DNA from 3 places in the Streptosporangium sp. NPDC023825 genome. Region 1 is predicted to be linked to each of the others. Evidence: riboswitches for the same ligand, from Rfam matches in the RefSeq annotation. Region 1 holds a riboswitch; each other region holds the start of a gene.
The links. Region 1 has a riboswitch for cobalamin ahead of AB0G15_RS16640 ((2Fe-2S) ferredoxin domain-containing protein). Riboswitches for the same ligand answer to the same signal wherever they lie in the genome.

Region 1 (5,240 bases):
GCCTGTGGCTGACCACCTCCAACACCGGTGACAAGGACAGCACGCCTAACAACAGCAACGAGAGGATCCTGCACGTCACGCTCGGCGGCTAGCCGGGCGGTGCGGGCGCCCGGCGGTCCCGGAGCCGCCTCCGGGACCGCCGGGCGTCCCTCTCTCGCGCTCCGTGCGAGGGCGGCCGGGCCGGGTCACCTTCCGGGGGCGGCCGTGCTGTTGCGCACCACCAGGCGGGTCGGGACGAGGTCGGTGCCCGGCGGGGAGGTCTGGTTCTCGCGAATCTGGACCAGGACCCGCTGCACGCATCTCCTGCCCACCTCCGCGAAGTCCTGGTGGACGGTCGTCAGGGGCGGGATGAAGAAGGCCGCTTCGGGGATGTCGTCGAAGCCGACCACGCTGATCTCGTCCGGGACCACCCGGCCGCGTTCGTGCAGGGCGCGCAGCAGTCCGAGGGCCATCTGGTCGTTGGAGACGAACACCGCCGTGCAGCCGGGCTCGTCGGCGAGCGCGAGACCGGCGGCGTAGCCGGATTCGGCCGACCAGTCGCCGTGCAGGGGCGCCGGCACCGGCCGTCCGGCCTCCTCGAGCGTGGTGCGCCAGGCCTGGGTGCGGCGCTGGCCGGCGTAGGAGGTCCGCGGCCCCGTCACGTGCCAGACGGTCCGGTGTCCCAGGTCGAGCAGGTGGTGGACGGCCCGCCGGGCACCGTCGGCCTGGTCGGTGTCGACGACGCTGTAACGGTCGCCGGCGTCGGAGTCGACGACGATGACGACGTGGACCCCGGGGGGCAGGGTCACGGTGCCCGCGTCGAGCAGGTGGATCTCGATGATGACGATGACCGCGTCCACGGCGAGCTCGCCCATCCGGGTGAACGCGCCCAGCACGTTGTCCTGGGTCGGCACGTCGACGGGGATCAGCGTGATGGCGTACCCCTCGGCGACGTGCGCCGGCACCTCACGCTCCGGCGTTCGCCAGGGCCGCCCCGGGTGCCGGGCGAGGCTGTCCGTCGACAGGCACTCGAATCCGAGCCTGCCGGCCACCGCCCGGGCGACGGTCGACTTCCCGACGTTCGACGTCCCCCCGAGCAGCACCACCCGTACCCCGCCCATACCGGCGACCTTACCGACCGGCGCGGGAGGTCGCGAGCAGGCGCCCGCGACCTCCCGCGTTCACCCGGGAGTCCGGGAAGCGGAACCTCGCACTCCTTTCACCGGGCCGCGTCGGGGGCGAGCTTCGCCGCACGGGACCTGAGGAGGAACCCGGCCGCGGCGGCGGTGAAGAACATCAGCACGCCGTAGGTGGCGGCGGGGACGGCCATCTGGTTGTTGTTCAGCAGCGTGAGCGCGACCGCGATGGACAGCGTGGCGTTGTGGATGCCGATCTCCATGCAGGAGGCGACGGCCTGGCCACGCTCGATCCCGGCCAGGCGCGGCACCCAGTAACCGATGGCCAGGCTGATCACGCTGAACACCAGCGTGATCGCGCCGACCGAGCGGATGTAGCCGCCGAGGTTGTCCAGCTCCTGCAGCAGGGCGCCGAGGATGACCAGGACCAGGATGACGGCGGAGGCGATCTTCACGGGCGCGTTCATCCGATCGGCGAAGCGCGGCAGCCCCGCCCGGACCGCCATGCCGATCGCGACGGGGACGAGCACGATCGCGACCACCTGGACGGTCTTGTCGAACTGCAGGCCCAGCGCGGCCGAGTCGGCGGCGAAGTAGCTCAGCGACAGGTTGGTGACCAGCGGCAGCGTGACGACGGCCAGCACGGAGTTGATCGCGGTGAGGGTCACGTTGAGCGCGACGTCGCCGCCGAACAGGTGGCTGTAGAGATTGGCCGTGGTCCCGCCGGGGGAGGCGGCCAGGAGCATCATGCCCACGGCGAGCGCGGGCGGCAGCCCGAAGGCGAGCACCAGGCCGAAGCAGATCGCGGGCAGCACCAGAACCTGGCAGACGAGCGCGACCAGGGTGGCCTTGGGATAGGCGACGACGCGGCGGAAGTCGGCGATCGTCAGGCTCAGGCCGAGGCCGAACATGATGATCGCGAGGGCGATGGGCAGGAAGACACCGGCAAGGGCCATGGGGGGTGTGTCCTCTTTCCTCGGACGGGAGCGGGAGCGGGTCGGTGTGGCGGGGGCGGGGTCGACTGTGGCGGTGCCCGGTGGGCGGGGCGGGTCGGGGGGGTGCCCGGCCGTCACGGACGGCGTCCGCGCGGCGTCCGTGACGGCGCCGGGAGGCGGAGAAGGCGACGGCACCCGATCCCGCGGCGATGGTACGGACGAGAGCACGGCGCTGCATGGTGGGTCCAATGATCACGTACATTTCGCGATCACGCCAGGTAGGGAGCCGTATCTTCTCCGGTCGCCGGGATCGTCGCGACCCCTGATCCGTCCGGGGTGTCGCGGTGTGCGCGACACGGGTGGCCCAGCCGCGGTCCGCGATCGGTCCGCGCCGCCACGTTGTGCAGGGCAGGTAAGGGGAGGGCAGGGCCGGGTCCTGCCGTCGGTGGTGGTTGTGCGACCATGGTCGGCGAAGGCGACGGCGGAACGAGGAAGCCGGTGTGAATCCGGCGCGGTCCCGCCACTGTGATCGGCGAGCGACCCCCGACGAAGCCACTGCCCGCACGCGGGTGGGAAGGCCGGGACGAGCCTCGACCCGAGAGCCAGGAGACTCACGCTGTCGCCCCTCAGGAAACGGGGCGGATCTCCCCAGGAGAGGACGGCGGTCGTCATGCGGTTCGGGCTGGGACCCGACCCCCTGGACCGCCTCGGGAAGGGATTCACACGCGCATGAGCAGGCTCACCGTCTGCCGGGACTGCTGCTGCGGCAGCACCCGCAAGGTTCCCGCCCTCGACCACGACGAGCAGCTCCGCCGCCTGTCGGAGATCGCACAGGTCCGCGTCAGCGACTGCCTGGACGTGTGCGAGCAGGCCAACGTGGTCGTCGTGCGGCCCTCACCCGCCGGACGCGCCGCGGGCGGGCGGGCGGTGTGGCTCGGCCTGCTGAACCAGCCCGACGCCGTCGAGGACATCGCCGCCTGGATCCGGGCCGGAGGCCCCGGCCTCGCGCCGATCCCTGACATCCTCGCCCTCCACGTCTTCACGAAGAGCCGTTCGCAGGGCCGTCCCCCTCGGTGACGGACGCCGCCGGGGCGGGAGTCCATGTGGGGGCACGAACGGGAATCCCCGCCCGTCGGTGTGGGGAACACATCGGGGCAGACCAGCGACTCCACGAAAGCCGGGGTACATCAGTCTCGAAGGCGCGCGGCGGGGAAGGACGGGTGCCGATTCGTCCAAGCCGTGGCCGGCCTCGGCGCGCACCATGGGGACAGGAGGTGCGTATGACGAGCAACGACGAGGCGACCGCGACGACCGGCGCCGCGCTGGACGGGCTCGCCGCGTGGCGGGCCCTGACGCCGCTGATGGATCTGGTGACCCCGATGGCACTCCGGGTGGCCGTGACCCTGCGGCTGCCCGATCTGGTGGACGAGGACGGTTCGGACATCGAGGACCTGGCCGCCCGGGCCGGCGCGGACCCGGACGCGCTGGGCCGGCTGCTGCGCCATCTGGTCTGCCGCGAGGTGTTCGCCGAGCCCCGGCCGGGCACGTTCGCGGCGAACGGGACGGCCGCCCTGCTGCGCCGGGACCACCCGTCCGCGATGTGGCGGTGGCTGGACCTGGACGGGTTCGGCGGCCGGATGGACCTGGCCTTCACCGGCCTGGCGGACACGGTACGCACCGGCCGGCCTGCCTGGGCGGCGGTGTTCGGCGCACCGTTCTGGCGCTATCTCGACGCGAACCCCGAGCTGAGCGCCTCCTTCGACGCGACGATGGCGGCCGGCACCGGGTACGGCGAGCTGGCGGAGGGCTACGACTGGTCGGCGCTGACCCGGGTGGCCGACGTCGGCGGCGGTACCGGGGCGCTGCTGGCCGAGCTGCTGTCGCGCCACGAGGGCCTGCGCGGTGTGCTGATCGACCTGCCGGACACCGCGTCACGCGCGCAGCGGTACCTGGCCGGACGCGGGCTGGCGGACCGGTGCGAGACGATCGGGCGGAGTTTCTTCGACGAGCTGCCCGGCGGCGCCGACGTGTACGTGCTCAACCGCGTGCTGCACGACTGGGCCGACGACGAGGCGACCGCCATCCTGCGCCGCTGCGCCGGCGCGGCGGGCCGGCGCGGCCGGGTGCTGATCCTCGAGTCGCCGATCGTCTCGGGGGGCGATCCGGCCATGTTCGCGGAGATGAACCTGCGGATGCTGGTCCTGGCCGGTGGCCGGGAACGGACCGCCGACGACTACCGGGCGCTGGCCGCGGCCGCCGGGCTGCGGGTCGCCGCCGTGCGCGACCTCACGGCGCGGCACACCGTCGTCGAGTGCGTCCCGGCCGCCGTCGACACCTGACGGTCCTTTCCCGCCGGGCCGCGGTGCGTACCCCGGCGGGAAACAGCGAGCGTCTGCCCGTCGTCATGCAGGGGTCCTCTCGCAGGGGCCGACGAATCGTCAGCGGGAACCGGCGTCACCGGAACACGTCGTCAGGGGCGGCGCAGGAGTTCGGCCTGGCCCTGGACCGGCAGGCGATGGCCGACACGATCCTCGCCGGCGCGGGCACCCCCGCCTACGGGCCGGTCTCGCCCGACACCGGCTGGCACGACCCCGAGGTGACCGGCGGCGGCCCCGATCCCGCGGCGGCCGGCAAGTTGCTCGACGAGGCGGGTAGCGCAGCGAGAGGCGGCGGGCGCAGGGGGGCGGTTCGTCTGGGTCGTCCGGCGAGGTCGATGCCCCTTTATGAATCTACATTGTAAAGACGTCAGGTCATTTCAAAATCATTAAAAGTAAGACGGACTGAAGCCCACCTTCGAGGAACAAGGTTCCTCCGGGGTTCGGCGGGACCATGGACGTAGATCATTGAAAGCGGTAGCGTCGGCCGGGTAGCCAGGTGACAGGAGCCGCTGGATGTCCTCGAAAACGGTCAGGCCACCCCGTGTGCCGTCCCGGCCGGACGTTCGCCCGTCCAACCGGGCGCGTCAGATCGTCGTGGCCGTTGTCGCCGCCGTCGCGATAGCCGGGCCGGTGGGCTATCTCCTCGGTAGCCCCGACGCCTCCCAGGTCGCCATCGCCGACATGCGGGAGGCGGAGAAGAAGCGGGACGTCCAGCAGATCGGTGAGCTGACCTCCACGGCGCGGGTGACCGCCGGAGAGCTGAACGGGGTGCTGTCCAAGCTCACCGAGGTGCTTCCCCGTGATGGAGCGCC
Region 2 (5,240 bases), on a different contig from region 1:
CTGGTGTGGGCCTCGCCCGCCCTGCCGGGCGCGACCCACGATCTGACCGCGGCACGCACTACTGGCCTGATCGACGTCCTGACCACCGCGAAGGTGAAGACCTTCGCCGACAAGGGGTACCAGGGCGCAGGCGGCACGATCCGCACGCCGTTCAAGCGCCACCGGCTCCGACCGCCGCTGTCGCGTTACCAGCGATCGGTCAACCGCGCTCACGCCCGCATCCGCGCCCGCGGCGAACGGGCCGTTGCCACCTTGAAGACCTGGAAGGCTCTGGCCCAGCTGCGCTGCTGTCCGCACCGCACCACCCCGATCGTGCAGGCCATCCTCGTCCTGCAGCTCATCGAAGAGGGCCGCTACTCAGGATGAAAAGCGTTCAGTAATTTTTCCGTTAACTGCCGAGTATTTATTGCGGGTATTGAGATGATCTCAGTGAATTTCGGCTGGATGATTGTGCTCGAAATGGGTGAGGACGAGGGCGGCGCGGGTGATGTCGCCGATTTTGCTGGGGCTGGCGTTGGTGCTCTGGAGTGTGCGCCAGCGGCCTTTGAGCAGGGCGAATCCTCGTTCACCGAGGCAGCGCAGGCCGCGTAGAAGTCGGTTGTAGGCGCGATTGTCGGGGCTGAGGACAGACCCGTCCGCGGGTTGTTTGATAAGGGTCAGTACGCCGATTCCGGTGCCTTCATAGCCGCCGTCGGCGAGAGTGGGGGTCCGCGTGCGGCTGCGGCGTATAGGGCGCCCAGCACGTGAACACGGGCCGCAGCCAGGTCGTGAATGGAGCCGGGTTCGACATCGGAGACCCACAGCGGCAACCTGTCCGGGGCGGATAGGGCTTGGACGTTGCCGGCGTGGTGGTGGGCTTTGCCGGAGTACTACCGGTCGATCTGCTCGCCTTTGACGCTGGTGGTCTGCTCGGCGCACCGATCCATCGGCAGCAGGGTGCCGTCGAGGGTCGGATAGGCGTGACCCTCAGCCTGGGCCCGTTCGAGGGCTTCGTGCAGATCAAGGACCTGATCTGCGAGGATCTCGTTTCCTTCGTCGATGTAACGGTAGGCGGTGGCACGGGAGGTCTTGTGGTCGCGGCCGAGTTTGGGGATGTCGGTCTCGCCTCGAAGCCAGCGGAGTATGAGTACCGCGTGCCAGCACGGTGTCAATGCCCGGCTGCCTTTAGGGGTTCCGCGCAGGCGGGGTTCGGCCCGCAGCAGTCGCGCGAGATGCCGAATGAGCTCACGGGAGACGTCGAGCGTGGCACGATGGGGAATCACGCGGAGCCTTCCGGCCGCGCAGGGTTCTTGTGGTGAGACCTCTTCTATTGGAGGCTCCACACCCATTTCCGGCCGTCGACTACCTCTCCCGATAAGCCCGGAATTCCACCATTCACGCCTCGGAAATCCCAGCTGTCGGAACTATTCCGCTGAGATCACCTCATTGAATAGCTGAAACTTTCAGTGCCGTTGACGGCATTCGACGCCGATCGTATCGTTCGATCATCGCCTATGCGCGCGTCTTTCATCGCGCGAACTTCCAGACAGGAGGGGCCCATGACAGAACGGCGCGTCCGTCGGCGACGGCGCCTGACCATGTGGCTGGTGGCCGCCTTGTTCGGCGCGTTCACCGTCGTCACACCCGCCGACGCCGCCACCACCTGCACGCTGACGTTCCAAGCCAACTACTGGGGGACCGTCGGCGGGCAGTACAGGTGGCAGGTCGATGCGCAGCTGACCAACACCGGCACGACACCGTCGACCACCTGGGAGGCGGTCATCGACTTCCCCTTCTCGGCGGGCGCGGTCGTTCACCAGTTCTGGAACGTGAAGAGGTTCTCGACGAACGTGTGGAGACCGTCGTCGTGGAATGGCGCCATCCTGCCGAACAAGTACGCGAACTTCGGGTTCGAGATCCGCATGCCTATGACGACTACCTTGCCGCCTCTTCCCACTTCCAGTCAGTGCATCATCACCTATTGATGAAACGGGCGAGTCCATGGGGCTCGTCCGTTCGTCAGCTTTCGATGTGTCATGAGATGAGGGATTTCTCGTATTATCCGACGACGTCCGCCCGGGCGATGAACATGGCGTAGCCGTCGCCCGCGTAGGTCAGATCGGCGATCAGGTATTTGCCGTTGGCGAGGAACTTGATGGTGTCAATATGCGGCTCGGCAATAGTGATTATTTTATGAGAAAATTCATGGAATGATCCTATGAATACTTGAGAGTACTCCCTGTTTCCCCTTCCGCGCAACGTCAACGCAGAGGTCGCTTGGCCCTGAAAATGGATACGCCCCGAGTCGTGCTCGGGGCGTATGTTGCGGCACCTACTGGCATAGATACTTTGCGAGGAAGATCGACTCTGGTGGTGACAAGCAGTTCACGTATGCGTAAGTGATGAGCCAGCTCGGGTCGCAGTTCACCGCAGTCCGCGGTCGTTTCAGGTTGACTGGCCATACTCATAGGTTCAGGTTGAATCGACTGGGAGAGCACGATCCAAGCTGCTAACGTGCTTTGAGCGGAGATGTCGAGGACGTGCCCGTTGCAGGTCGGAAACGCCGAGGCCAGTCAGCAACGCCACAGGACATAGGCGTGATGGTCTTCAGCGTAGGGAAGCCGTGACGGGAACTCGTTCTGCTTCCTGCACACAGTCACCGCTGCTCGCGGCGCGTGAAAGACCAGGCGCAGCATGAAGGTGTCCAGTGTGAACTTGTCGGTGCCCTCCCAGTCGAACTGCCCGACCTGCCCTGGTGGAGCATCAGGGGAGGCGGTCACGCGGTCACGGCCCTCCTGGTCCTCGTACCACTCGACGAGGCGGACGTCCTCGAACCGAAAGACCACGACAGGTATCTTCGACAGTTCGGGCGGAGTCCACTGCGGATCGTAGACGGTGACCACCGAGGCGACTCGGCGATCTTGCGCTTGGACCACTCCCGTACAAGCGCGGCGTGCGGTACCAGTTCGGGAGGTACCAAAGGACTCCTTTCTCTCTGCGGAGTTCCCACGCCGTTTCGGGAAAAGGCAGGTGCCATCGGCAGGAATATGGAAAAGACCTGACTGCGCAGGAACGGCACTCGTCAGCGAGATCGATGGAGTGTTGAGGTCGCGCGACGGTGAACCAGTGAGCGCTGCCTCCACTGCTGGTCTGCCGTCGGCCGGGTTCCTTGGTGCGTGGCTGGTCTGCTGGAGGGGGTCGTGTCTGGCATATGCTCGTGGCGCGGTTGGTTCTCCCGGTGTCGTGTTGGTGTCGGGAGTCGTAAGAGGGAACCCGGTGTGATTCCGGGGCTGCCCCGCAGCGGTGAGTGGGAACGAACGCCGTCATCGGCACTGGGTGCGTGTCATCTGGGAAGCGACGGTCAGTAGGAGTTGAGTGTGATGCCCGCGAGTCCGAAGACCTGCCAGCCGCCCGTGCGCCGTCCGGTGTGCGGTGATCCGTGGCCTCGTGGGAGGGCCTGGGATGGGTCTTTCCTGGGTGTTCCTTCCGCGTGGCCGTGGGTCGGCATGGCATGAGCCGAGGGAAGGACGCCATGAGCAAGGTCACCACGACCGTTTTGGGTTATCCCCGTATCGGGGGCCGTCGCGAGGTGAAGCGGGCGACGGAGGATTACTGGGCCGGGCGCATCGACGCGGCCGGCTTGCAGGAGAGGGCCGCCGGGGTGCGGCAGGGGGTGTGGCGGGAGCTGTTGGAGGCGGGGCTGGATGCGGTGCCGTCCAACACCTTCTCGCTGTATGACCACGTGCTGGACACCACCGTCATGATGGGAGCGGTACCCGAGCGGTTTTCCGGGGCGGCCGATCCGTACTTCGCGATGGCCCGCGGTGCCGAGGGGGTCGCGCCGCTGGAGATGACCAAGTGGTTCGACACCAACTACCACTACCTGGTTCCGGAAATGGGCCCCGAGACCCGGTTCCGGCTCGACTGGAGCAAGCCGCTGGCCGAGTACGCCGAGGCGCGGCGGCTGGGTGTCGAGACCCGGCCGGTGCTGGTCGGGCCGCTGTCGTTCCTGCTGCTGGCCAAATCCACCGAGCCCGGCTTCGCGCCGCTGCGGCTGCTGGACGGCCTGCTGGAGACCTACGCCGAGCTGCTGGAACGGATGGCCGCGGCGGGGGTGGCCGAGGTGCAGCTGGACGAGCCGGTGCTGGCCGCCGACCGTACGGACGAGGAACTGGCCGCGCTGCGCCGGGCCTACGCGCGGCTGGGGGAGCTCAGCAGCCGCCCCCGGCTGCTGGTGGCCACCTACTTCGGTGAGATCGGGCCCGCGCTGGAGATTCTGGCCCGCAGCCGGGTCGAGGCCGTCGGCCTGGACTTCGTCTCGGCGCCCGGCAACCTGGAGGCGCTGGCCGCAGCCGGTGGGCTGCCCGGCAAGACCCTTGTCGCCGGGGTCGTCGACGGCCGCAACGTCTGGCGTACCGACATCGCGAAGGCGCTGGCGACCTGCGCCGCGCTGCTCGGCCTGAGCGACCGGCTGGTGGTGAGCACCTCCTGCTCGCTGCTGCACGTCCCGCTCGACCTGGACGCCGAGACCTCGCTGGACCCGCGGCTGCGCGAGCGGCTGGCCTTCGCCCGGCAGAAGGTCGACGAGGTCGTACGGATCGGCCGGGCGCTGAACGGCGAGGAGGTCGTCACGGGGGAGAGGGACGTCGAGCGGTTCCTCAACCCCCGGGTGCGAGCCAGGCTGGACGCCCTGGGCGAGGGCAGCCCGCGCGCCCCGCACGCCGAGCGGCTCGCCGTGCAGAACGCCGACCTGGGCCTGCCGCCGCTGGCCACCACCACCATCGGCTCCTTCCCGCAGACCGGCGAGGTGCGCCAGGCCCGCGCCGCCATGCGCTCGGGCGACATCGACAGGGCCGGGTACGAGCGCAGGATGGAGGCCGAGATCGACCGCGTCATCGCGCTGCAGGAGGACATCGGCCTGGACGTGCTGGTGCACGGCGAGCCAGAACGCAACGACATGGTCCAGTACTTCGCCGAGATGCTGGAGGGCTACGCCGCCACCGAGCACGGCTGGGTGCAGTCGTACGGCAGCCGCTACGTCCGCCCGCCGATCCTGTTCGGCGACGTCTCCCGTCCCGAGCCGATGACGGTGCGCTGGGCCTCCTACGCGCAGTCGCGGACGAAGAAGCCGGTCAAGGGCATGCTCACCGGCCCGGTGACCATGCTGGCCTGGTCGTTCGTCCGCGACGACCAGCCGCTGGGCGAGACCGCCAGGCAGGTGGCGCTGGCGCTGCGCGACGAGACCCGCGATCTCGAGGCGG
Region 3 (5,240 bases), on a different contig from region 1:
GTGGCGATCCCGAGCAGTGCCGCGTCCGGCAGGACGACCTGGGAAACCCTGGCACGGGCCTCGGCGATGCGCGCGGCCAGTGCCCGCTCCTCGCCTGCCCAGGCGGCGGCGAAGGCGTCGGGGTCGGCCTCGAAGGCCAGGCGGCGCCGGACCACGTCCACCCGCTGGGACGGTTCCCGCGAGGCCCGGACCTCCACGGTCAGCCCGAAGCGGTCGAGCAGCTGCGGGCGCAGCTCCCCCTCCTCGGGGTTCATCGTCCCGACCAGCAGGAACCGGGCGGCGTGCCGTACCGACACCCCCTCGCGCTCGACGTAGCAGGTGCCGAGGGCCGCGGCGTCGAGCAGCAGGTCCACCAGGTGGTCGTGCAGGAGGTTGACCTCGTCGACGTACAGGACGCCCCGGTGGGCGCTCGCCAGGAGGCCGGGTTCGAAGGATTTCACGCCCTCGGTGAGGGCTCGCTCGATGTCGAGGGAGCCGACGAGGCGGTCCTCGGAGGCGCCGACGGGCAGCTCGACCAGGCGGGCGGGCCGCACGGCGCCGTCCCGCGCTCCCCCGGACCGCACGGCGCCGTCCCGCGCTCCCCCGGACCGCGTGATGCCGGGCTGAACGGTGGCGGGCCGAGCGGTGGCGGGCGGGGTGGGCCGGTCGCCCGGTTCGGTACGGTCCTCGTGCGGCCCGTCCGGGCAGCCGGGGTCGGGGGCGGCGGGGTCGCAGGAGAAGCGACAGCCGGTCACCACCTCGACGGGTGGCAGGAGCGCGGCCAGCGCCCGCACGACCGTGGACTTGGCGGTGCCCTTCTCCCCCCTGACCAGCACTCCCCCGACGCGGGGGGAGACCGCGTTGAGGATCAGCGCGAGTTTCAGGTCCTCCAGCCCCACGATCGCGGTGAAGGGATAGCGGGAGTCACGCACCTTCGGGATCTCCTGTCCGTCTCGTCGAATCAAAGGGTCGCCGGGCGCTCGAACCGTCATGGCAAGTAACTGAGCCGCCAGCGCCCGCCGCGCCCGGTGAGCGTCACGCGGGCCAGCGGCGCGACGTCGACGCGCCAGAAGGCCTGGGCGGGGGCGCCGAGGGCGTGGACGACCGCGGCGCGGATGACCGCCGGGTGGGTGACCGCGACGGTCCTGCCGGGGGCGCGGACGGCGAGCCAGCCGGACACCCTGGCCAGGAGCGCGGTGACCGGCTCCCCGCCGTGCGGCGCCGCGCCGGGGTCGCCGAGCCAGGAGGCGAGCGCCTCGGGTTCCGCGGCCTCGACCTCGCCGAGCGTCATCCCGCTCCAGCGGCCGTAGTCGCAGTCGGCCAGCAGCGGGTCGTGCTCGGCCCGCAGGCCGAGCGCCGCCGCCGTCTGGACGCAGCGCAGCTCGGCGGGGCAGGCCGCGGGACCCGGGCCGAGGTCCCGCGCCATCCCCTCGGCCCGGCGCAGGCCGGGTTCGTCGAGTGGTTCGTCACCCGGGAACGCGGCCCGTACCGTCGCCGAGGTGGAGGCGTGGCAGACCAGGAGCAGGCGGGTGACCCCCGAGGGGGTCGTCACACCGGGCCGCGCCCGCGGGCGGCGAAGGCGAACAGCGCGCCGACGCCGGCCCAGAAGACCACCTGGGTCCCCATGGAGGCGACCCGGAAGTCCCACAGGAGGTCGGCGGGGAAGCCCCGGGGCACCTCCGAGATCTCCGGCAGGAGGATCCAGGCCGCGACGACGGGGACCAGGAGGGTGGCGCCCGCCGACAGCCAGCGCACCCACGGTTCGCTCCGCGAGGCGTAGCGGTAGGCGGCGACCGCGGCGGCGACGGCGAGGATCCCGATGACCACCGCGACCAGGTACAGCACGGTGCGCTGGTCGATGGTCTCCGGGTCACCGACGGCCGGCGGGTTGGCGGGGTACTTCACGAAGGGGATGAGGACCACGGAGGTGAACGCGGCGGCGGCGAGGGTGACCGCGAGCACCGGTTCCGAGCGGGGGCCCGCCCGGCCGCGTACGGCCGCGTAGACGAGGGAGAACAGGCCCCCGACCGCCAGGCCGTACAGGCCGAGGGCGAGGAAGAGCCCGAAGCGCTGCCCGTCCCTGCTGACCAGGGCCTCCTCCTCGTCGTGGGAGTGGGCGGCGGTCCCGGTGTCGTCGTGTGGTCCGGCCGGGGCGGCGGCCGCGGCCGCCTCCTCCAGCGCGATGGCCTGGTCGATGCGAGGTTCGCCGACGGTGTAGGCGAAGACGGCCGCGAGCAGCCCTGCGAGCAGTCCGACGACGAGGCCCCGGACGATGAGTTTGGTGATCACCTGTGGCTCAGTGGCACGGCACGCCGAGCAGGTGACGCCCGTCGTGCATGAGTTCGTGCAGGTAGTTCCCCGCCTGTGAGATCGCTCCCTGGTCGAAGGTGACCAGGTAGGCGAGGAGCAGCAGCACCGGTACGGCGAGCAGCCAGCGGGTGAGCGAGGGCCATGGGATGGGCTGGGTGTGCGGTGCCGAGATCTGGCTCACGGCTACCTCCTCCGGGATTGACGCGTCCCTTTTCGTAGGTCGGTGGCGGCCGAGTGTGACCTGGCTTCCGGCTCCTGGGAGCCGGTTACAGTGGCGCGACCGCACCGGAGTTTCACCGGATTTCCCTCGCACCGCCACAAAACACCCGGAACGTATCCCGGTTCTCTGTCCCCCGTCAATCCGGGTGTCCGGTTTGACGGGCTCCGGCCGTCACGGGGTGCGGGCATGACGAGGGGGGAGGCGGCCCGGCCGGACCGCCTCCCCCCTCGCGTGAGTCACTGCTCGCCGGTCAGCGCCGTCACCAGCTCCGCGGCGGTACGGCAGCGGTCGAACAGCTCGCCCACGTGTGCCTTGGTGCCGCGCAGCGGCTCAAGGGTGGGGACGCGCTGCAGCGACTCGCGGCCGGGGATGTCGAAGATGACCGAGTCCCAGGAGGCCGCGGCCACCGACTCGCTGTACTGGCTCAGGCAGCGGCCGCGAAAGTAGGCCCGGGTGTCGTTGGGCGGCACCTCGATGGCCCGCTGGACCTCTTCCTCGGTGACCAGGCGCTGCATGCGGCCCCGTGCGACCAGCCGGTTGTAGAGCCCCCGGTCGGGACGGATGTCGGAGTACTGGAGGTCGACGAGCTGCAGGCGCGGATGCGACCAGGGCAGGCCGTCACGGGTGCGGTAGCCCTCCAGGAGCTCCAGCTTGGCCACCCAGTCGAGCTCCCCGGACAGCTGCATCGGGTCCTCCGCCAGACGGGTGAGGACCGACTCCCAGCGCTCGAGGATGTCCTTGGTGGGCTCGTCCAGGCCGTTGGCGCTGCGCTCCTCGGCGTACTTGCGGGCGAGCTCCAGGTACTCCATCTGCAGCTGCACCGCCGTCAGCCTGCGGCCGTCGCGCATGGAGATCTCGTACTTGAGCGTGGGGTCGTGCGAGACCGCGCGCAGGGCCTGGACGGGGTTGTCCACGGCCAGGTCGCGGGTGAAGTAGTTGTCCTCGATCATGGCCAGGACGAGCGCGGTCGACCCCAGCTTCAGGTAGGTCGAGATCTCCGACATGTTGGCGTCGCCGATGATGACGTGCAGGCGGCGGTATTTCTCCGGGTCGGCGTGGGGCTCGTCCCGGGTGTTGATGATCGGCCGCTTGAGCGTCGTCTCCAGGCCCACCTCGACCTCGAAGAAGTCGGCCCGCTGGCTGATCTGGAAGCCCTCGCCCCGGGAGTCCTGGCCGATGCCGACCTTGCCCGCGCCGGTGACGACCTGCCGGGAGACGAAGAACGGCGTCAGGTGCCTGACGATGTCGGCGAACGAGGTGGCCCGGCGCATGAGGTAGTTCTCGTGACAGCCGTAGGAGGCGCCCTTGTTGTCGGTGTTGTTCTTGTAGAGCTGGATCGGGGCGTTGGCCGGCATCGCCGAGGCGCGGACCGCCGCGTCGTGCATCACCCGCTCGCCCGCCTTGTCCCAGATCACCGCCGCCCGGGGATTGGTGCACTCGGGCGTGGAGTATTCGGGGTGGGCGTGGTCGACGTACAGCCGGGCCCCGTTCGTGAGGATCACGTTCGCCAGGCCGAGGTCCTCGTCGGTCAGCTGGCTCTGGTCGGCCACTTCCCGCGCGAGGTCGAACCCCCGTGCGTCCCGCAGCGGGTTCTCCTCCTCGAAGTCCCATCGCGCGCGCCGAGCCCTCGCGGCCGAGGCCGCCAGATAGGCGTTCACGACCTGAGAGGAGGTCACCATCGCGTTGGCCCCCGGCTGTCCGGGCACGGAGATGCCGTACTCGGTCTCGATGCCCATCACCCGCCGTACCGTCATGCGCACCCTCTGTTCGTCAGGGACTGATTCTCTCCGTGGTATCTATTCCCGACCCTAGACCCTTCACTATGCCCGGTGGTCGGACAGTTATGGCACCGAAGCCTTTTCGCCCGTTGCGAGGGGGATCGAGGAGAGCGCGGGGAGCTGTGACGGGGACGGGGATGCGGCCCTTCTCCGCCTCCTGGACTTGACGAACTCCTGAAGCGGACGCTCGGCCAACCGGTACACCAGGTAGGAGAACGCCATCGCGGCCAGCACGGTGACCAGCGCGGTCAGCGGGGGCGGCAGCACGTCCCGCAGGGCGGGGACGATCAGGACCGCGGCCGGGGTGTGGAACAGGTAGAGCGGGTAGGTGAGCGCGCCCAGGACGACCAGGCCGCGCCAGCGCAGCCACCCCAGCCAGCCGAGCGCCACCATCGCCATGAGCACGTAGAAGCCGATCACGGTGGCGGCCACGGCCCACTCGGGCACGGGCATCGCGGCGTAGCCGACGTTCTCGATCCGCCCGGCCACCCGGTCGATCGCCGCGTTCACGGCCAGGCCGCCGCTGATCCCGGCGAGGCACCACAGGACGAGCCTGGGGCCGAACTTCGTCATCAGGAAGAACGCCATGCCGCCGACGAAGTACGCCGCGTACTTGGGCATGACCACCAGGTCGACCCAGGCCTCGTCGCTCCCGGTGAAGAACCCGGCCGCCAGCAGCCAGACGCCCATGAAGGCCAGGCAGCGGTTGAGCGTCACCCCGGCGATCACCAGGATCGAGATCAGCACGTAGAAGCGGAGCTCCACCCACAGCGACCAGTAGACGCCGTTGGCGTCGTAGACGCCGAAGGCCCGCTGGAGCATCGTGAGGTTGATCCCGTACTCGCCGAGGCCGAGCTTGGGGTCCAGGGCCGTGGCGGCCGTCAGCCCGTAGACCGCGGCGGTGACGGCCACGCTGACCCAGTAGGCGGGGAAGAGCCGCACCAGCCGGGAGA

Region 2: linked by a shared signal. The riboswitch ahead of metE (5-methyltetrahydropteroyltriglutamate--homocysteine S-methyltransferase) and the one ahead of AB0G15_RS16640 ((2Fe-2S) ferredoxin domain-containing protein) in region 1 are both predicted to bind cobalamin.
Region 3: linked by a shared signal. The riboswitch ahead of AB0G15_RS07705 (CbtB domain-containing protein) and the one ahead of AB0G15_RS16640 ((2Fe-2S) ferredoxin domain-containing protein) in region 1 are both predicted to bind cobalamin.

What each region holds. Positions count from the first base shown of each region.
Region 1 is NZ_JBFAAE010000016.1:9,935-15,174, reverse strand. It holds gene AB0G15_RS16655 (PQQ-dependent sugar dehydrogenase) at 1-92, shown strand, start outside; gene AB0G15_RS16650 (substrate-binding domain-containing protein) at 186-1,100, opposite strand; gene AB0G15_RS16645 (bile acid:sodium symporter family protein) at 1,199-2,071, opposite strand; cobalamin riboswitch at 2,497-2,684, shown strand; gene AB0G15_RS16640 ((2Fe-2S) ferredoxin domain-containing protein) at 2,780-3,127, shown strand; gene AB0G15_RS16635 (methyltransferase) at 3,331-4,389, shown strand; gene AB0G15_RS16630 (ABC transporter substrate-binding protein) at 4,455-4,790, shown strand; gene AB0G15_RS16625 (hypothetical protein) at 4,942-5,240, shown strand, end outside.
Region 2 is NZ_JBFAAE010000060.1:21,494-26,733, reverse strand. It holds gene AB0G15_RS34930 (transposase family protein) at 1-366, shown strand, start outside; partial or broken gene AB0G15_RS34925 (transposase family protein) at 427-1,262, opposite strand; gene AB0G15_RS34920 (cellulose binding domain-containing protein) at 1,539-1,964, shown strand; gene AB0G15_RS34915 (hypothetical protein) at 2,553-2,882, opposite strand; cobalamin riboswitch at 3,210-3,402, shown strand; gene metE (5-methyltetrahydropteroyltriglutamate--homocysteine S-methyltransferase) at 3,512-5,240, shown strand, end outside.
Region 3 is NZ_JBFAAE010000006.1:37,765-43,004, forward strand. It holds gene AB0G15_RS07690 (VWA domain-containing protein) at 1-911, opposite strand, end outside; gene AB0G15_RS07695 (histidine phosphatase family protein) at 968-1,531, opposite strand; gene AB0G15_RS07700 (CbtA family protein) at 1,528-2,268, opposite strand; gene AB0G15_RS07705 (CbtB domain-containing protein) at 2,276-2,470, opposite strand; cobalamin riboswitch at 2,505-2,634, opposite strand; gene dop (depupylase/deamidase Dop) at 2,746-4,263, opposite strand; gene AB0G15_RS07715 (acyltransferase) at 4,351-5,240, opposite strand, start outside.